One region of the Streptomyces sp. NPDC022910 genome, then DNA from elsewhere that is predicted to be linked to it. Evidence: riboswitches for the same ligand, from Rfam matches in the RefSeq annotation. Region 1 holds a riboswitch; the other holds the start of a gene.
What was found. A riboswitch is a leader RNA that binds a small molecule or an ion and turns the genes downstream of it on or off. The one in region 1 is predicted to bind S-adenosylmethionine.

Region 1 (10,076 bases):
CCTTCGACCTCTCCGACGGTGCCCGGGTCATCTTCGGCCCGGCCGGTCACGCCCTGCCGCAGCTGCGCATCGGCGTCAACGCGGACGGCTACCTCGAGGCGCTCGGCGACTTCGAAGAGCCCGTCGGTCCTGCTTTCTGGGAGCGCGGATGAGTACTACACCGAGCAACACGAACCCATCTGCCGCCGACGCGGCGGGCGGCTCGCGCGGACGGGCACCGGCCGGCGAGCGCCTCGCGGACTGGGCCGACGGCCGCCTGGGGATCTACTCCCTGGCCAAGTCCAACATGCGCAAGATCTTCCCCGACCACTGGTCGTTCATGTTGGGCGAGGTCTGCCTCTACAGCTTCATCGTCATCATCCTCACGGGTGTGTATCTGACGCTGTTCTTCCACCCGTCGATGAACGAGGTGGCGTACCACGGCAGCTATGTGCCGCTGCAGGGTCAGATGATGAGCGAGGCCTTCAACTCCACGATGCACATCAGCTTCGATGTGCGTGGCGGTCTGCTCATCCGGCAGATCCACCACTGGGCTGCGCTGATCTTCCTCGCCGGCATGTTCGTGCACATGATGCGCGTGTTCTTCACGGGCGCGTTCCGCAAGCCGCGTGAGATCAACTGGCTGTTCGGCTTCCTGCTGTTCGTCCTGGGCATGTTCACCGGCTTCACCGGTTACTCGCTCCCGGACGACCTGCTCTCCGGCACCGGTGTCCGCTTCATGGAGGGCGCGATCCTGTCCGTGCCGATCGTCGGCACGTACCTGTCGTTCTTCCTCTTCGGCGGTCAGTTCCCGGGCGGCGACTTCGTGGCCCGCTTCTACTCGATCCACATCCTGCTGCTGCCGGGCATCATGCTCGGTCTGGTGGTGGGCCACCTGATCCTGGTCATCTACCACAAGCACACGCAGTTCGCGGGTCCCGGAAAGACGAACAACAACGTCGTCGGCATGCCGCTGCTGCCGGTGTACATGGCCAAGGCCGGAGGCTTCTTCTTCCTGGTCTTCGGTGTCATCGCGGCCATCGCGGCCATCGCCACGATCAACCCGATCTGGGTCTTCGGCCCCTACCGTCCGGACCAGGTGTCCACGGGTGCCCAGCCCGACTGGTACATGGGCTTCTCCGAGGGTCTGATCCGCACGATGCCGGGCTGGGAGGTCAACGTCTGGGGTCACACGCTCGTCCTGGGTGTGTTCATCCCGCTGGTGATCTTCCCGCTGGTCCTGGTCGCCATCGCGGTCTACCCGTTCATCGAGTCCTGGGTCACCGGCGACAAGCGCGAGCACCACATCCTGGACCGGCCGCGCAACGCGCCGACGCGTACGGCCTTCGGTGCCGCGTGGATCGCCTGGTACTTCGTCCTGCTGATGGGCGGCGGCAACGACATCTGGGCCACGCACTTCCACCTGTCGATCAACGCGATCACCTGGTTCGTCCGCGTCGCCTTCTTCGTGATGCCGGTGCTCGTGTTCGTCGTGACCAAGCGGATCTGCCTCGGCCTCCAGCGCCGGGACCGCGACAAGGTGCTGCACGGCCGTGAGTCGGGCATCATCAAGCGACTGCCGCACGGTGAGTTCATCGAGGTGCACGAGCCGCTCAGCCAGGAGCAGCTGCACACGCTCACGGCGCATGAGCAGTACAAGCCGGCCGAGATCGGCCCGACGGTCGACGAGAACGGGGTCGAGCGGAAGATCAAGGCCACGGACAAGCTGCGCTCCAAGCTCAGCTACGGCTACTACGGGGACACCAACCAGATCCCCAAGCCCACGGTCGAGGAGTACAAGGAGATCACGAGCGGCCACGGCCACCACTGATCGCTGCGCGCGCCACGCCACGGTCGAAGGGCCCCGTCCATTGCATGGACCGGGCCCTTTGCCGTGCCCGGCGCTGGATAGGGTGGACCTGTCCGACACGTGCGTCCCGTCCGGGACACCGACCCAGGAGCGGCTGATGAGCGCTGTGACCCCCGCTGGAGGCGACACCGCGGCGGGCCGTTCCTGGCCCGCGGTCCTGAACGCCCTGTTGGAGGGCCGTGACCAGAGTGCCGACGCGACGGCGTGGGCGATGGACCGGATCATGCGCGGCGAGGCGACCGACGCGCAGATCGCCGGGTTCGCGGTGGCGCTGCGCGCCAAGGGCGAGACCGTCGAGGAGATCACAGGGCTCGTCCGGGCGATGTACGAGCACGCGAACGTCATCGAGGTCCCCGGACCGACGGTCGACATCGTCGGTACGGGCGGCGACGGCGCCAAGACGGTGAACATCTCCACGATGTCCTCGATCGTCGTCGCCGGAACGGGCGCGAAGGTCGTCAAGCACGGCAACCGGGCCGCCTCGTCCGCCTCCGGGGCATCGGATGTGCTGGAGAAGCTCGGGGTCGATCTGGAGCTCACGGTGCAGCGGGTGGCCGAAGTGGCCGAGGAGGCCGGGATCACCTTCTGCTTCGCGGTGAAGTTCCACCCGGCGCTGCGGCACGTGGCCGCGGCGCGCGGCCAGCTGGGCATCCGTACGACGTTCAATGTCCTGGGCCCGCTGACGAACCCGGCGAAGGTGAGGGCGCAGGCGGTGGGCGTCGCGGATGCGCGGATGGCGCCGATCGTGGCGGGAGTCTTCGCGAAGCGCGGGAACTCGTCCCTGGTCTTCCGGGGCGACGACGGCCTGGACGAGCTGACGACGACGTCGACGTCCCGGGTGTGGGTGGTCCGCGACGGCAAGGTGACCGAGGAGTCCTTCGACCCGCGGGACGTCGGCCTGGAGCTGGTGCCGGTGGAGGCGCTGCGGGGCGCTGACGCCTCCTACAACGCCGAGGTCGCACGACGGCTGCTCGAGGGCGAGACGGGGCCCGTACGGGACGCCGTGCTGCTGAACTCGGCGGCGGCGCTGGTGGCGCTGGAACCGGGATCCGGGACGCTGGCGGACCAGATCCGGGCCGGTATGGAAAGGGCCGCGGAGGCGATCGACTCGGGGGCCGCGAAGCGCACGCTGGACCGGTGGGTGTCCGCGAGCCACGCCTAGCGGTATGCCGTTGCCTGTGCCGCCCGCCCGTACGTTGCCCCGGCGGGCGGCACCGCATCGGCTCCGAGCCCTCGTAACCCTCTGTGCATCCCGGCATCCGGACAGCAGTTGCGGCCAAGCGATCAACCCGCTTACTGTCCTTCCCAGGTCATGAGCGACAGCCATTCGGCCCCGGTCGGCTGTCCGGCAACCCTCCGTCCGTGGCGGGGTGCCCCGGGTGAAGACCAGGCCGTGGGCAGCGAGGTTCGCGGCAAGCGCGGACCCCTCCCGCTTGTGATCAAGCGCACTTCCAGGGGTCCTGGTCGTTCGAGGGAGCCTTCCGTGAGCAAGCGAATGCGATAGGGCCGCAGAGCCCCGCCTCCGCATCGCCCTTTCACCCCTTTTCACCCTTTCGCGTGCTGTTGACGCAGCCGCGCACGGTTGTGCGCGCCGTCCGGCACGGCGACTCTGCCTGCTTTCACGGGAGTGCACCCATGTCCGTCTCCACCGTTGCCGCCGACCAGTCCGTTTGTGCCCCGCTGCCCGTCCTGGGCCGGGATGTCACCGTCCCGCTCGTCACGGGCGGCGAAGTCACCTACGCCGCGCTCGACTACGCGGCCAGCGCCCCGGCGCTCCAGCGGGTCTGGGACGACGTGGCGGCGTACGCGCCGTACTACGGCAGCGTCCACCGCGGCGCCGGGTACCTGTCGCAGTTGTCCACGGACCTCTTCGAGAACGCCCGCCGGACCGTCGGCGGGTTCCTCGACTGCCGCGAAGACGACCAGGTGATCTTCACCCGGTCGACCACCGACTCGCTCAACCTCCTCGCCGCCACCCTCCCGGCCGACTGCCAGGTCTTCGTCTTCGAGACCGAGCACCACGCCTCGCTGCTGCCCTGGCGCGGCGCCCGCGTCACCTACCTCAACGCCCCGCGCACCCCGCAGGAGGCCGCCCGGACCCTGGAGTGCGCCCTCGCGGACCGGGACCCCCACGGCCCGGCACTCGTCTGCGTCACGGGCGCCTCCAACGTCACGGGTGAGCTGTGGCCCGTGCGTGAGCTGGCGGCGGCCGCCCACGCGCACGGCGCGCGTATCGTCCTGGATGCCGCCCAGCTGGCCCCGCACCACCCGGTGTCGGTCAAGGACCTCGACGTCGACTGGGTCGCCTTCTCCGGCCACAAGCTGTACGCCCCCTTCGGCTCCGGCGTCCTGGCAGGCCGCGCCGACTGGCTGCGCGGGGCCGAGCCCTACCTCGCGGGCGGCGGAGCCAGTCGCAAGGTCGCCCGGCGCACCGACGGGGGAGTGGACGTCGAGTGGCACGAGACCGCCGCCCGGCACGAGGCGGGCTCGCCCAACGTCATCGGTGCCTATTCCATCGCCTCCGCGTGCAAGGTCCTCACCGAGGCCGGCTTCGACACGCTCGTCGCCCGTGAGCAGTACCTGATCGGGAAGGTCAGGGAAGGGCTCGCCGAGGTCCCCGAGGTGAAGGTGCTCTCCCTCTTCGGCGCCGACGCGCCCCGCGTCGGCGTCATCTCCTTCGTGGTCGAGGGCTGGAACAGCTCCCACTTCGCCGCCGCTCTCTCCGCGGAGTACGGCATCGGCGTCCGCGACGGCCTGTTCTGCGCCCATCCGCTGGTGCGCACCCTGCTGGGCAGCGACCCACAGACCCAGGGCGAGTGCGGCGCCCCCGAGGCCGCGCCCGGCGAGAAGTCGCTGAACGCGATCCGCGTCAGCTTCGGCGCGGGCACTCCCGACGAGCACGTGGAGCGGTTCGTCCGCGCGGTCAAGGAGCTCGTCCGCGACGGCGCGAAGTGGAACTACCGCACGGAGGACGGCCGTTGCGTCCCTGCGGTCTGATCGGCAGAGGCGCAGGCGTCAAGCTCCCTCCCGCCCGCCCCGGGGCGGAAGGGGGCGAGCCGCCCTCGGCGGCCGGATGCGTCTAGTTGTCCAGCCCGATCGCGAAGGCCGCCTCCAGGTCGTGCTGGGAGTAGGTGCGGAACGCGACATGGGTGTCGGTGGCCAGGACACCGGGGATCTTGCTGATCCGGCCGGGGATGACGTCCGCGAGGTCGTCGTGGGCCCTCACCCGGACCATGGCGATGAGGTCGTAGGTGCCGGTGACGGAGAAGACCTCGCTGACGGAGTCCAGCGCGGCGATCGACTCGGCGATCTCGGGGATCCGGTCCACGCTGGTCTTGATGAGCACGATCGCGGTGATCACGGCTGCTGTTCTCCCTCGGGGGCCTGGGCTGGGGGTTTCACCCTACTCGTACGGCCGTAGCGCACCCATGCGTAGACGAAGCCGAGGCTGAAGCCGACCAGGTGGGCCAGGTACGCGACCCCGGGGCCCTGGGTGGCGCGGCCCGCCGCCATCCACTGCAGGGTCGCCCAGAAGGGCAGCACCACCCAGGCCGGGAAGCGCAGCGGCAGGAAGAGCAGGAACGGGAAAAGACTGGTCACCCTGGCTTTGGGGAACAAAAACAGGAACGCGCCGAGGACCGCGGAGATGGCTCCGGAGGCCCCGACGAGCGTCTGCGTGGACTCGGCATTGGCCGCCGCGTACCCGATCAGCGCCAGATAGCCACAGCCCAGGTAGAACAGGGCGAACTCCACGTGCCCCATCCGCTCCTCGGCCATCGCACCGAAGATGTAGAGGAAGAGCATGTTGCCCAGCAGATGCACCCAGGTGCCGTGCACGAACAGGGCCGTCGCGGGGGTGATCGTGGCCCGTGGCGCCCCGCTGAACAGCTCCGCGGGCACCACGCCCCAGCGGGCGAAATAGGCCCGCTGCGCGGCCAGCAGCGTGTCCCCGGTGCCGTACGCCGGATTCAGGCCCGCGGCCGGTCCCATGACGAAGATCAAACAGCACAGGGCGATCAGCCCGTAGGTCACCGGCGCCGACTGTCCCCGCAGCGCTCCGGCGGCCGTCCTGCTCCAGGTGCCGATCATGGGACAGAGCATGGCGTAACAGGACCGATCCGCGCAGAGTGCCTCGCCGCGATGGGCGGGCGGGCGGAGGGTACCCGCCAGGCCGTAGGGTTACGAGCCACACGCTCCAGGGAAACTGGCGCATCACGGAGACTGGAAGAAGGAAGAGCAGCCACGATGACGGTTCCCCTGCCGACCGAGACGACCCGTTGGCGTTGCACGCTCTGCGGCAACCTCACGCGTTTCGACGTCACCCGCTCGTCGAAGGTCGTGGAGTACGTGCACCTCGATCTGGCCGGAGAACCGAAGGTCGAGGAGCGTGACGTGGTCAGTGAGACCATCGAGTCGGTGCGTTGCCGCTGGTGCAACGCCGTGGATCAAGTGGAACTCGTGGACAGGCCGGGCGCCGGCTCCTGAGGGTGGCGGCCTCGCACAGGCATTGGGGTGACGGATGGTGGAGACCACAGGCGGGGAGCCGGTCGACGGCGCCGCTGAGGTGCTCGACCGTCCGCTGCCCGACGGCGTGCGCCGCCGGGTCGTGCAGATCGTCTCCGACGGCTTCGGCGGACTGACCCTCGGCGAACTGCCCGCGCAGTTGCGCCAGTATGCCCGGTTCACCCCGAACCGGCGGGCCAAGTTCGCCGGCAACGCCATGGCGGCGGCCCTGGAGACCGATCCCCTGTTCCGGCAGCGGATCGGGGAGAAGCTCAGAGAGGCCCAGCCGGAGCTCGCCGGCGCCCTCGACTCCGGCTCACCACCCCCGGCCGCGGACCCGCTCGACGTGGCGGCCGCGGCCTACGTGCTGCGCCCTGCGGGCTGGGTGAAGCTGGTGACCGCGGCCGGCGAGGAGGCCCAGCGCGCGGACGCCGAGCGCGCCGATGAGGAGAGCCGGGCCGAGTTGGAGCGGCTGCGCGGCGAGTTGGCGGCCGCCCGCGACCAGACGCGGGCCGAGACCGAACGGCTGCGCGTGGAGTTGGAGTCGGCGCGCAAGGAAGCCGAATCGCTTCACCGTAAGCTGCGTGCCGCCCTCAGCGACGTCAAGCGCGGGGAGGCCGCCCTGCGCAAGGTCCAGGGCGAGATCGAGACCGTGCGTTCCGAGGGGCAGGCGCAGGTGTCCGCCGCCGAGAGCGAAACCCGGCGGCTCAAGGCGCGCCTCAGCGAGGTGGAGGCCACCCTGGAGGCCACCCGCAGAGCGGCGCGTGAAGGGCGCAGTGTCGAGGACATGCGCGTACGGCTGCTCCTCGACACCGTGCTGGACGCCGCTCAGGGGCTGCGGCGGGAGCTGGCGCTGCCGCCGGTCTCCGTACGGCCGGCCGAGACCGTGGACGCGGTGGAACCGGGACGGATGACCCCGAAGGACATCGCCGCCCGTGCGCTGTCCGAAAACGATCCCGCGATCCTCGACCAGTTGCTCGCACTTCCTCAGGCGCACCTCGTCGTCGACGGCTACAACGTCACCAAGACCGGTTACCCGCAGATGCCGCTGGAGAAGCAGCGGCTCAGGCTGCTCGGGCAGCTCTCCCAGCTCGCCGCGCAGACCGGCGCCGAGGTGACGTGCGTCTTCGACGGTGCCGAACTGGCCGCGCCCGTCCTGCTCGCGCCGCCGCGCGGGGTGCGGGTGCTGTTCTCCAAACCGGGCGTCACCGCCGACGAGTTGATCCGCCAGCTGGTGCGGGCGGAGCCGCCGGGCAGACCGGTCATAGTGGCCTCCACCGACCGCGAGGTGGCCGACGGTGTCGCCAGGGCAGGTGCACGCCCGGTCGCGTCGGCGGTACTGCTCAAGCGACTTTCCAGGTCATAACGGACTCCCGTGCAGGGCTTACCTCTTGCGTCGATCGTCCCATGGGTCGCCTACGCACCAAGCGCAACATCCGCCGGGCATGCCCGAATTGGGGATATCGTCAGGCAACGTAGCGTCAAGACGGCATCACTGCACGTGAGTTTCGTGCAAAAACTGCGTTGCGTGACGGCGATTTTCCCGCTCGGGATTTGAACTGATCACAGTCAGGTCACTAGGGTCGGCTTCGAACCTCCGCACGGGTGATCACTCACAAGGGTGGGTGACGGTGGAGGGGCACCGCCCGCCGGCGTGTCGGTAGGCGGCTGGAGGAAGAAGGAGCTCGCCCCCGTGGCGTCCCACCGTCGACCCAAGCAGCCGAGCCGCGCACGTGTGACCGTGCTCACCACCGCCGCCGCAGCAGCCGTGGCCATCAGCGCGCAGGCCGCCAACGCCGCCCCCGCCGCGAAGCCGAGCAAGGACGAGGTCAAGTCCAAGGTCGACAACCTCTACGAAGAGGCGGAGAAGGCCACCGAGAAGTACGACGCGGCCAAGGAGAAGCAGGACAAGCTCCAGAAGGAGATCTCCACCCTGCAGGACAAGGTCGCCCGCGGCCAGGAGGAGCTCAACCAGCTGCGCGACGGCATCGGCACGATGGCCAGCGCCCAGTACCGCACCGGCAGCATCGACCCTTCCCTCCAGCTCTTCCTCTCCTCGAACCCGGACGACTACCTCGACAAGGCGTCCACCCTCGACCAGTTGAGCAGCCAGCAGGTCGAGGCGCTGAAGAAGATCCAGGAGAAGCAGCGCGAGCTGGCCCAGGAGCGGCAGGAAGCCACCGACAAGCTCAAGGACCTCGCCACCACCCGGACCGAACTCGGCAAGAAGAAGAAGGAAGTCCAGGCCAAGCTCGCCGAGGCGCAGAAGCTCCTCAACAGCCTCACCGCCCAGGAGCGTGCAGCTCTCCAGGCCGAGCAGAGCCGCGCCAGCCGGGACAGCGCGCGCACCGCCCTCAGCGGCTCCGCCAGCGCCGCCTCCGGCCGGGCCGCCGCGGCCTTCTCCGCCGCCCAGAGCAAGATCGGATCGCCCTACGTCTATGGCGCCTCCGGCCCCTCCTCCTTCGACTGCTCCGGTCTGACCTCCTGGGCCTACGCCCAGGCCGGCGTCTCCATACCGCGCACCTCCCAGGCGCAGGCCAACGCCGGCACCCGCATCTACAACGAGAGCGACCTCAAGGTCGGCGACCTGGTCCTCTTCTACGGCGACCTGCACCACATAGGCATCTACGCGGGCAACGGCCAGGTGCTGCACGCCCCGCACACCGGTGCCGTCGTGCGCTACGAGTCGATCGGCGACATGCCGTTCCAGTTCGGCGTCCGCATCTGACGTTCTTGCGCGACGCCGCACGCCCGCCCGAACGAGCGAATTCCAGCGACTCCCGCTGACCCCACGCCCCGCCGATGACCTGCGTCAGCGGCGGGGCGTCACCTGTGTGCGCACGTCGGGGTCTTTGGCCCGGGAGTGATCACCCGGCTACTGTCTGCCGCGTTTCCCCCGCCGGGTGGTGGGGGTTTGTCAGCGGAAGGGAGTGCGACCGGACGTGGGGTCCCATCGCCGCCTTGCACCATCCGGCCTCGGCCGGGGTCGCGGCGCCACAGCCGCCGTCTTGTCCGCCGCCGCGGCTGCCGCGGCCCTCGGTGCCGTACCGGCGGATGCCGCGCCGCGCGATCCCGGGGCCGCGGTGGACGTTCTGTACCAGGAGGCCGAACGGGCCACCGAGGCGTACAACAAGGCCGGGGAGCACGCCGGTTCGCTGCGTCGGCAGGTCGGCCGGGCGCAGGACCGGATCGCCCGGCAACAGGACCGCGTCAACGCCATACGGGACGCGCTCGGCGCCCTCGCCGGGGCCCAGTACCGCTCCGGCGGCCTTGCCTCCTCCCTCGAGCTGCTGTTCTCGGACAACCCCGCCGACTACCTCGACAAGGCGGCAGTGCTCGACCGGATCGGCGTCCGCCAGGCCGGGCAGCTCAGGGAACTCCAGGGCGCCCTGCGCGAACTGGCACAGGAACGCGCGGTGGTGGCCGACGAACTCGCCGAGCTGGAGAAGACCCGCAAGGCGGTCGGGCAGCACAAGAAGGACGTGGAGCGGAAACTGGCCGCGGCGCAGCGGCTGCTAAACTCCCTGCCGCTCGCGGAGCGCGCCGACTACCAGCGGGTGTCCCGCTCCGGCGGCGACGTGCCCGACCTCACCGATGTCGTGCCGACGGGCTCCCGAGCCGCGGCCGCCGTCGCCGCGGCCCGCTCCGCCCTGGGCCGCCCGTATGTGTGGGGTGCCAACGGGCCGGGAGGCTTCGACTGTTCGGGCCTCATGCAGTGGTCGTA
Region 2 (10,076 bases), on a different contig from region 1:
TCGAGGCGTTCTTCTTCCCGCGTGACACCGCCTCGGACGCCTCCCACTACGGCAACGCCGACATCCTCGCCTCGTTCATCGACCAGGTCGACTGCTCGATCGACGGGGAGATCAGGATCTCGGCGGCAGAACTCGACCAGCGGACCACCCGCCCGGCCGTCTACGACGCCCTGGAGGCGAAGCGGTCCCAGGGATGCAGCGTCGACGTGAACGCCCGCGACCTCAGTGACGGCGGCGGCAACAACGGCATCAACGACCTGACCGCCCTCGACATCGCGGCCTACGGCAACCGCCCGGGCGGCTGCCGCTACAAGTCCTCGGCCGGGTCCTCCTGCAACCACGGCACCACCCACTCCAAGTACCTGCTGACGGAGTGGACGAAGGCCGACGGCACCAAGGTCCAGCACGTGTACACGGGCTCCCACAACTGGACCGCGGGTTCGCTGAAGACGAACGACGAGACGCTGCTGCGCATCGACGACCCGGGGACCTACCAGGCCTACGTCGCCAACTTCAACAAGGTGCGCTCGGGCGCGGTCGACATCGACGCCGCGAAGTACGGCTCGACGTCCCAGCACTACTCACGGGTCAACGTGCAGGCCAACGGCGACCAGCACTACAGCGCCATCGCCTCCGGCGGCACGTCGTCCGTCTACACCGCGGTGGTGTACGAGCAGGGCGACCGGCACGACTCCTCGGACACCGAGCTGGGCACCGACGTGTACATCCGCATGTACAAGGACGGCGCGCCCCTGTGGGACGAGAAGCTGCTGAGCAACAGCGGCACCGGCGCGACCTGGTCGCACCAGAAGCCCGACGTCGGCGTGGACGACCAGGGCGACGCGATCGTCGTCTGGGCCAAGGACGACGACGGCAACAAGTACGCCGACATCGCCGTGCGCAAGGTGACTTCGGACGGCACGGTGTCCACCCTGCCGCGGCCGCACGCCTCCGGTGACGGGGACCAGCTGCGGCCGACGGTCGCGGTGGCCGGCGACGGCTCCTACAGCGTGGCCTGGGAGAGCACGGCCGACGGCTCCACGCTCAACCAGGTGTACGCGAGCAGCTGGTCCGCGACCGGCACGCTGCGCTACCAGGACGTCCAGGTCAGCACGATCAACTCGGGAGCCGCCGGGTCGAACCGCTACGCCGACGCGGCGATCGACGACGCCGGGAACACCGTGATCGTCTGGGAAGAGGACGCGGACGGCAACGGCGGCGTCAACATCGGTGTCGCGAAGCTGAACACCTCGGGCGGCTTCGCCGTGGCCCGCAAGGTGGGCAACTCCCTGACCGACGGGCAGCAGACCAAGCCGGCGGTGGCGTCGACGGGTGACGGCCGTTTCGTCGTGGCGTGGACGGACGAGTACACCACCGGCACCGGCACGCTCGTGCGCCCGCAGCGGATCTACCACCGCATCTTCTCGGCGACCGGCAGCGCCACGGCGGCGGAGCAGCGGACCACCGAGGACGGCACCGCGAGCGGCCCGTACGTCGACAGCAAGCGGCCGATCTCAGACCAGGACGTCGCGGATGTCGCGGTCGCCGACGACGGCAGCTTCGTGGTCGCGTGGAGGGAAGCCTTCGACGTGAACATCAACGGGACCCCGTACGCGGGCAAGGACGACGTGTGGGCCCGCGGCTTCAACGCGGACGGCACGACGACCGGCAGGCTCCCCGCCTACCGGATGAACGTGGTGACCGGCGGAGGCCAGGGCGGCCCGGCCGTGACCATCGCCCCGAACGGCCGCCTGGCGCTGACGTACTCGGACGACTACGACGGCAACGGCTTCAACGAGATGCGGCTGCGCGACGCGTTCAGCAACTCCTGATGTCTCGCACAGTGTGAACGCCCGAGGGCGGCACCCCTGGAAGCAGGGGTGCCGCCCTCGGTACGTGCAGGACGAACCTGATCCTCGAGCCTCGGGAGGCAGCCGGATCAGAAGTCCATGTCACCGCCCGGCATGCCGCCACCGGCGGGCGCGGCGGCCTTCTCCGGCTTGTCGGCGATGACGGCCTCGGTGGTGAGGAACAGCGCGGCGATGGAGGCGGCGTTCTGCAGGGCGGAACGGGTCACCTTCGCCGGGTCGATGATGCCTTCCTTGACCAGGTCGACGTACTCGCCGGTCGCGGCGTTCAGGCCGTGGCCCGGGGTCAGGTTGCGCACCTTCTCCACCACGACGCCGCCCTCGAGGCCGGCGTTGACGGCGATCTGCTTCAGCGGGGCCTCGAGCGCCAGCTTGACGGCGGCGGCACCGGTGGCCTCGTCGCCGTTCAGCTCCAGCTTCTCGAAGACCGAGGAGGCCTGGATCAGGGCCACGCCACCGCCGGCGACGATGCCCTCCTCGACGGCCGCCTTCGCGTTGCGAACGGCGTCCTCGATGCGGTGCTTGCGCTCCTTGAGCTCGACCTCGGTGGCGGCACCGGCCTTGATGACCGCGACACCGCCGGCCAGCTTCGCCAGGCGCTCCTGCAGCTTCTCGCGGTCGTAGTCGGAGTCGCTGTTCTCGATCTCGGCGCGGATCTGGTTCACGCGGCCCGCGACCTGGTCGGCGGAGCCGGCACCGTCGACGATGGTGGTCTCGTCCTTGGTGATGACGACCTTGCGGGCGCGGCCCAGGAGGTCCAGGGTCGCGTTCTCCAGCTTGAGGCCGACCTCCTCGGAGATGACCTCGCCGCCCGTGAGGATGGCGATGTCGCCGAGCATGGCCTTGCGGCGGTCGCCGAAGCCCGGGGCCTTGACGGCGACGGACTTGAAGGTGCCGCGGATCTTGTTGACGACCAGGGTCGACAGGGCCTCGCCCTCGACGTCCTCGGCGATGATCAGCAGCGGCTTGCCCGACTGCATGACCTTCTCGAGGAGCGGGAGCAGATCCTTGACCGAGGAGATCTTGGAGTTGGCGATCAGGATGTACGGGTCGTCGAGGACGGCCTCCATACGCTCCATGTCGGTGGCGAAGTACGCCGAGATGTAGCCCTTGTCGAAGCGCATACCCTCGGTGAGCTCGAGCTCCAGACCGAAGGTCTGGGACTCCTCGACGGTGATGACGCCTTCCTTGCCGACCTTGTCCATGGCCTCGGCGATGAGCTCGCCGATCTGGGTGTCGGCGGCGGAGATGGAGGCCGTGGAGGCGATCTGCTCCTTGGTCTCGACGTCCTTCGCCTGCTCCAGCAGGGCGGCGGAGACGGCCTCGACGGCCTTCTCGATACCGCGCTTGAGGGCCATCGGGTTGGCACCGGCGGCTACGTTGCGCAGGCCTTCCTTGACCAGGGCCTGGGCGAGGACGGTCGCGGTGGTCGTACCGTCACCGGCGACGTCGTCCGTCTTCTTGGCGACTTCCTTGACCAGCTCGGCGCCGATCTTCTCGTACGGGTCCTCGAGCTCGATCTCCTTGGCGATGGAGACGCCGTCGTTGGTGATCGTGGGGGCGCCCCACTTCTTCTCGAGGACGACGTTGCGGCCCTTGGGGCCGAGGGTCACCTTGACGGCGTCCGCGAGCTGGTTCATGCCGCGCTCGAGGCCACGCCGCGCCTCCTCGTCGAACGCGATGATCTTGGCCATGTGAAGTGGTCCCTCCAGGACTGGGGGTGATTACTTCGGACCGCGCCCGCGCCCGCGACGGACGGCCCCGGCCGGAGGTTCCTTGCCCCTCCCGGTCCGCGGCCTCACCGACCCGGTCCTTCTTTGTCACTCTCACCTTCAGAGTGCTAACGCCAATGATTAGCACTCGCCCCCCGAGAGTGCAAGGCGCGCCCGCGAAGCGGGCTCCTTGAGGGGTGGTGGTCGGGTGACGGGCGGGAGCAAGGCGCGCCCGCGAAGCGGGCTCCTTGAGGGGTGGTGGTCGGGTGACGGGCGGGAGCAGGCGACCTCCGGCCCATCTCCGGGTGAACGCTGCGTTGCGTACCGCCCGCCGACCCGCCCCGGACAGACCGAGGGGCTCGTACCCCCAACGGGATACGAGCCCCTCGACACGTCGAACAGTTCAGTCGTCGGCGCGCAACCTCAACCTGCCAGACGGACCATGTCCGCCTGCGGCCCCTTCTGACCCTGCGAGATCTCGAACTCGACCCGCTGGCCCTCTTCCAGGGTGCGGTAGCCGTCCATCTGGATCGCGCTGTAGTGGACGAATACATCCGCACCACCGTCGACCGCGATGAAGCCGTACCCCTTCTCCGCGTTGAACCACTTGACGGTGCCCTGAGCCATGCCTAACTCCCCTATTACTGGCCCTTGCACAGATCCACACTTCGCGGATCCGGGTCAGACCTCACCCCCCAACGGTTGGGGGCGTGCGCCGGAACGCGTCGACCGCGGCTGAATGTATCTGTCCAACTGCCGTCTGCAACAGGTCAATCGGACGAGAATTCCGGGCACGCCCGGTCGGGAATGTACGAAGAATTCACCCGAATTCAGGGCAAGTCGGGCCCCATAAAAGGAATGAATGGCGCAAAAGCCCTGCACAGTTTGGCGACTTCTTGTCGGGCGCGCGGCAGAAACTCGGGGAACCCGGCGGGGAGACCGGGAGCGGGTTCCCCAACTCTACCGTGCTCAACCATGCAGAATTGCCCCCTCCGTTTCTCTCACGGAGAGGGCAATTCGATGAACTCTCGGTGACCGGCGTTACCGAGGGTAATGGTCACGCGGCTGAGCGACCGTCAGCCGCCCGCCACCGCCGGGATGATGGAGACGCCCGCGCCGTCCGGCGTCGCCGTCTGAAGGCCCTGCTCGAAGCGGACGTCGTCGTCGTTGACGTACACGTTGACGAAGCGGCGCAGCTTGCCCTGGTCGTCCAGGACGCGGGCGGCGATACCGGCGTGGTTCTTCTCCAGGTCGGCGATGACCTCGGCGAGGGTCGCGCCATCGGCGGTCACCTCGGCCTGGCCACCCGTGTAGGTGCGCAGGATGGTGGGGATGCGGACGGTGACGCTCATGGGATGTGTGACCTCCGGTCGGATGCGGCTGGCGGGACGGGCGCTTATGCGAGCCCGGCCTCGCGGAAGGACTCCAGGTTGGGGCGGATCGTCGCGGTCAGCCCCGTGCCGGCCACCGCGTCCAGCGTCTTGAGGCCGTCACCGGTGTTGAGGACGACCGTCGTCTTGGCCGGGTCGAGGACGCCGTTCTCGATGAGCTTGCGCGTGACGCCGACGGTCACGCCACCGGCCGTCTCGGCGAAGATCCCCTCGGTGCGGGCGAGCAGCTTGATGGCGTCGACGATCTGCTCGTCCGTCACATCCTCCACGGCGCCGCCCGTGCGGCGGGCGATGTCCAGGACGTAGGGGCCGTCCGCCGGGTTGCCGATCGCCAGCGACTTGGCGATGGTGTGCGGCTTCTGCGGCCGCACCACGTCGTGGCCCCCCTTGAACGCGACCGACACCGGCGAGCAGCCCTCGGCCTGCGCACCGAAGATCTTGTACGGCCTGTCCTCGACGAGCCCGAGCTTGATCAGCTCCTGCAGACCCTTGTCGATCTTCGTCAGCTGCGAGCCGGAGGCGATGGGAACCACGATCTGGTCGGGCAGTCGCCAGCCCAGTTGCTCGGCGATCTCGTACGCCAGGGTCTTGGACCCCTCCGCGTAGTACGGACGGAGGTTGACGTTGACGAAGCCCCAGCCCTCGCCGGCCGGGTCGCCGATCAGCTCGGAGCAGAAGCGGTTCACGTCGTCGTAGTTGCCCTCGATGCCGACGAGGTCGCCGCCGTAGATCGCGGCCATGACGACCTTGCCCTGCTCGAGGTCGTGCGGGATGAAGACGCAGGAGCGGAAGCCGGCGCGGGCCGCGGCGGCGCCGACCGCGCCCGCGAGGTTGCCGGTGGAGGAGCAGGAGAGGGTGGTGAAGCCGAAGACGCGGGCCGCCTCCAGCGCCTGGGCGACCACGCGGTCCTTGAAGGAGTGCGTCGGGTTACCGGAGTCGTCCTTCACATACAACCCGCCGGTCACGCCCAGCTCGCGCGCCAGGTTGTCGGCCTTGACGAGCTTGGTCCAGCCCGGGTTGAGGTTCGGCTTGTCGGCGACGTCCGCCGGGACCGGCAGCAGTGGCGCGTAGCGCCAGATGTTCGCGGGGCCCGCCTCGATACGCTTCCGCAGTTCCTCGGTGTCGTAGCCCGAGAAGTCGTACGCGATCTCCAGCGGGCCGAAACACTCCTCGCAGGCGAAGACCGGGCCGAGCGGCACCCGGTGACCGCACTCACGGCAGGACAGGGCGACGGCGGGACCGAGGTTCACGGAGTTCGTGGAGCTTGCAACTGTCTGCACAGCCATGTCAGGCGAGGCCCTTTCTCCTCATCTTCCTCACGACGCATCTCGCCGTGAGACGGATTTGGCACCTTCCCTAGCCGGGAGCCTCGCGGAGACGATCAACACTGATCTACGAGAAACCGACTGGAGGGTTGCCGGGGCTTCATCGGGCCGTGTCCCTCTGCCCCTCTGGATGAGCTGTATGTGGTTGTTTCACTGGTACGAGCGGCGGCGACCCCCGACATGCGATGGTCACCGGCGTTGTTCAAGACTGTAACCGAAGGCCAGGACAGTTGAGATAGTCGTCCGAACCGCGAGATGGATCACAACAGGCACCCGTTGGAAGAACCCCACGCGAAGATCCCTTTTGCCGACCACCGTACGAACGTGAGGAGCCGCAGACTGTGCTGGAAGAAGTCGAGCGCTGGCTGAGCACCCGCTCCTGGTCCGTCACCGATCGCCCGCTCCACAAGATCCTGGCCGCGAAACGCACCTCGGGCTCATCGGTCAGCGTCGTGCTGCCCGCTCTCAACGAGGAGGAGACGGTCGGCGACATCGTCGCCGCCATCCGGCACGACCTCATGCAGCAGGTTCCGCTCGTCGACGAGATCGTCGTCGTCGACTCGGGCTCGACCGACCGCACCTCCGAGGTCGCCGCGGCGGCCGGCGCGAAGGTGGTGCACCGCGACGCGATCCTGCCGCGCATCCCGGCCGTACCCGGCAAGGGAGAGGTGCTGTGGCGCTCCCTGCTCGTCACCAGTGGAGACATCGTCTGCTTCATCGACGCGGACCTGAGGGAGTTCTCGTCGGACTTCGTCTCAGGAATCGTGGGCCCGCTGCTCACCGACCCCGGCGTGGACCTGGTGAAGGCGATGTACGACCGTCCGCTCGGCGGTACGGCGGGCCAGGGCGGACGCGTCACGGAACTGATGGCGCGCCCGCTGCTCAACATGCACTGGCCTCAGCTGGCCGGTTTCGTACAGCCGCTCGGCGGCGAGTACGCGGCCCGCCGCTCCCTGCTGGAACAGCTCCCGTTCCCGGTGGGGTACGGGGTGGAGCTGGGCATGCTGGTCGACGCCCTCCACCTGGTGGGCCTGGACGCCCTCGCCCAGGTCGACGTGGGCGTGCGCAAACACCGCCACCAGGACGGCCAGGCGCTGGGCCGCATGGCCGCCGCGATCTACCGCACCGCACAGCTCCGCCTGGCCCGCGGCCATCTGATCCGCCCCTCCCTCACTCAGTTCGACCGGGTCGAGGGGCGCTTCGAGCCGCGGACGTACTCGGTGGACACCGAGGAGAGGCCGCCGATGGCGGACATCGAAGAGTACGTGGAACGAAAGGCCGCGTAGTTGTATACGGTTCCGCATACGGCCGAATGGAACGTTTGAGCGTTTCAGGCCCGGGCTAAGTTTCGTGGCATGGCTTCCACCCATATGGCTTCCGTACTCGTCGCCTCCAACCGCGGCCCGGTCTCGTACGCGCTGGACGAGACCGGGCAGCTCACTGCCAGGCGCGGCGGTGGCGGACTGGTCTCGGGCCTTTCCGCCATCGGCCCGGACGCGGACGCGGTCTGGGTCTGCTCCGCGCTCGGCGACGGCGACCGCGAGGCCGTCCGGCGGACGGGTGGTGCGCTGGATCCGGCCGACACCGGCGGCCAGCGCGTACGGATGCTCGACATCGACCCGCAGGTGTACACGGACGCGTACAACGGCATCGCGAACTCGGTGCTGTGGTTCGTCCACCACATGCTGTACCAGACACCCCTGGAGCCGGTCTTCGACACGGGGTTCCGGCGTCAGTGGGCGGCGTACGAGACGTACAACCGCGCCTTCGCCGAGGCGCTCGCCCAGGAGGCGGGTGACGGCGCGGCGGTCCTGATCCAGGACTACCACCTCACCCTGGCCCCCCGGATGCTCCGCGGGCTGCGGCCCGACCTGCGGATCGGCCACTTCTCGCACACGCCCTGGGCGCCGCCCGAGTACTTCCGTCTGCTGCCCGACGACATCGCGGCGCAGGTGCTCGGCGGGATCCTGGGCGCGGACCGGGCGGCCTTCCTCACCCAGCGCTGGGCGGACGCGTTCACGGACTGCTGTCACGCGATCCTGGGCCCCGGCATCCCCTCGGGCACGCGTATCGGTGTGCACGGGCTGGGCGCGGACGCCGACTTCCTGCGGCAGCGGGCGCACCAGCCGGACGTGAACGAGCGCATGGCGACGCTGCGGCAGCAGATCGGCACGGCACCCGACGGCAGGCCCCGGAAGACGATCGTGCGGGTGGACCGCACCGAGTTGTCGAAGAACATCGTGCGGGGACTGCTCGCGTACCGGGAGCTGCTGGAGTCGCGTCCGGAGTGGCGCGAACGGGTCGTCCACGTCGCCTTCGCGTACCCGTCCCGCCAGGACCTGGCCGTCTACCGCGAGTACACGGCGGAGGTTCAGCGGGTGGCGGCGGAGATCAACGCCCGCTACCGGACGCCGGGCTGGACCCCCGTGGAGCTGCATGTGAAGGACGACTTCGCGCGCTCGCTGGCCGCGTACCGGCTGGCGGACGTGGCCCTCGTGAATCCCATCCGGGACGGCATGAACCTGGTCGCCAAGGAGGTCCCGGTGGTCTCCGACGAGGGCTGCGCGCTGGTGCTGTCCCGGGAGGCCGGGGCATACGAGGAGCTGGCCGAGGACGCGGTGGCGGTGAACCCGTACGACATCGTGGGCATGGCTGCGGCGCTGCACGAGGCGCTGTCCATGGGGCCGGGGGAGCGCGCGGAACGCACGAAGCGGCTTGCTGCTCAGGCCACGGCGCTTCCTCCGGCCCGGTGGTTCCTGGATCAGTTGGCCGCGTTGGGCGTTTGACCGGGTTGTTGTCGGGTGGGGGCCGGTGGGGGCTGGTCGCGCCCATGCGGCGGAGCCGCATATCGACACAGCCCCGCGCTCCTTTGGAGACGCCTCAACTGAGCCTCTGCGCCAATGACCTCAGGAATTCCACCACTCCTCCAGGGCCGTCGACCACCAGGTCCGCGCGTTCGGCCAGTTCCGTGACCTCCTCGCTGCCGCTGCACAGGAGCAGGCCCGGAACGCCGTCCGAGCGGAGCTTGTCGACGGCGGCGAAGGCAGGGAGGTCGCCGAGGTCGTCGCCGGCGTACATGACCGCTCCTGCACCGATCTCGCGCACGTACTCCAGCAGGGCCACTCCCTTGTCCATGCCCGGCGGGCGCAGCTCCAGGACCAGGCGGCCCGGTTCGACGATCAGGCCGTGGCTGGTGGCGAGGTCGGTGAGGGGCTCCCGGAGGGCGTCGAAAGCGGCCTGCGGATCTTCGGCGCGGCGGGTGTGCACGGCGACGGAGCGCCCCTTGTCCTCGATCCACGTCCCTTCCCACGGGCCGATCCGGTCGAGGAGCCCGGGGAGCTCGGCCCGCACGACGGTGACACCGGGGTGCGGGGCGGGGGCGTGCAGGGTGCCGGTGCGGGCGTCCCAGCGTTCGGCGCCGTAATGGCCGAGGACCACGAGGCGTTCGAGTCCGGGTACGCCGGCGAAACCGCCGTGGCGGACGGCGACGTCGGCGGGGCGGCCGGTGACGACCGCGACGGAGGCGACCTTCGGGGCGAGGGCCGCGAGGGCGGGGACCGCGTCGGGGTGGGCGCGGGCCTGGTCGGGGTCGGGGACGATCGGGGCGAGCGTCCCGTCGAAGTCGAACGCGAGGACGGCCCGCTGGGGCCGCGTGAGGATGGCGTCGAGACCGTCACGCCCGGCCGGGGTGGCGGGCGTCGGCAAGGAGTCCGTGTGGCTGCCCATGGGACGACCCTATCCGCGCCGGGGTGGGCGCACCCATGGCTCGGCGCTGGGCCG

Region 2: another riboswitch for S-adenosylmethionine. It lies ahead of thrC (threonine synthase); the one in region 1 lies ahead of ACZ3TS_RS02690 (aminotransferase class V-fold PLP-dependent enzyme).

What each region holds. Positions count from the first base shown of each region.
Region 1 covers NZ_JBVHHL010000002.1:184,861-194,936, forward strand. The annotation lists gene qcrA (cytochrome bc1 complex Rieske iron-sulfur subunit) at 1-152, shown strand, start outside; gene qcrB (cytochrome bc1 complex cytochrome b subunit) at 149-1,810, shown strand; gene trpD (anthranilate phosphoribosyltransferase) at 1,947-3,011, shown strand; SAM riboswitch class IV at 3,158-3,274, shown strand; gene ACZ3TS_RS02690 (aminotransferase class V-fold PLP-dependent enzyme) at 3,485-4,846, shown strand; gene ACZ3TS_RS02695 (Lrp/AsnC family transcriptional regulator) at 4,929-5,210, opposite strand; gene ACZ3TS_RS02700 (rhomboid family intramembrane serine protease) at 5,207-5,938, opposite strand; gene ACZ3TS_RS02705 (hypothetical protein) at 6,095-6,334, shown strand; gene ACZ3TS_RS02710 (NYN domain-containing protein) at 6,369-7,718, shown strand; gene ACZ3TS_RS02715 (C40 family peptidase) at 8,046-9,080, shown strand; gene ACZ3TS_RS02720 (C40 family peptidase) at 9,295-10,076, shown strand, end outside.
Region 2 covers NZ_JBVHHL010000007.1:208,346-218,421, forward strand. The annotation lists gene ACZ3TS_RS09945 (phospholipase D-like domain-containing protein) at 1-1,832, shown strand, start outside; gene groL (chaperonin GroEL) at 1,940-3,562, opposite strand; gene ACZ3TS_RS09955 (cold-shock protein) at 4,004-4,207, opposite strand; gene ACZ3TS_RS09960 (MoaD/ThiS family protein) at 4,657-4,932, opposite strand; gene thrC (threonine synthase) at 4,977-6,257, opposite strand; SAM riboswitch class I at 6,276-6,433, opposite strand; gene ACZ3TS_RS09970 (glucosyl-3-phosphoglycerate synthase) at 6,638-7,582, shown strand; gene ACZ3TS_RS09975 (alpha,alpha-trehalose-phosphate synthase (UDP-forming)) at 7,652-9,082, shown strand; gene otsB (trehalose-phosphatase) at 9,177-10,022, opposite strand.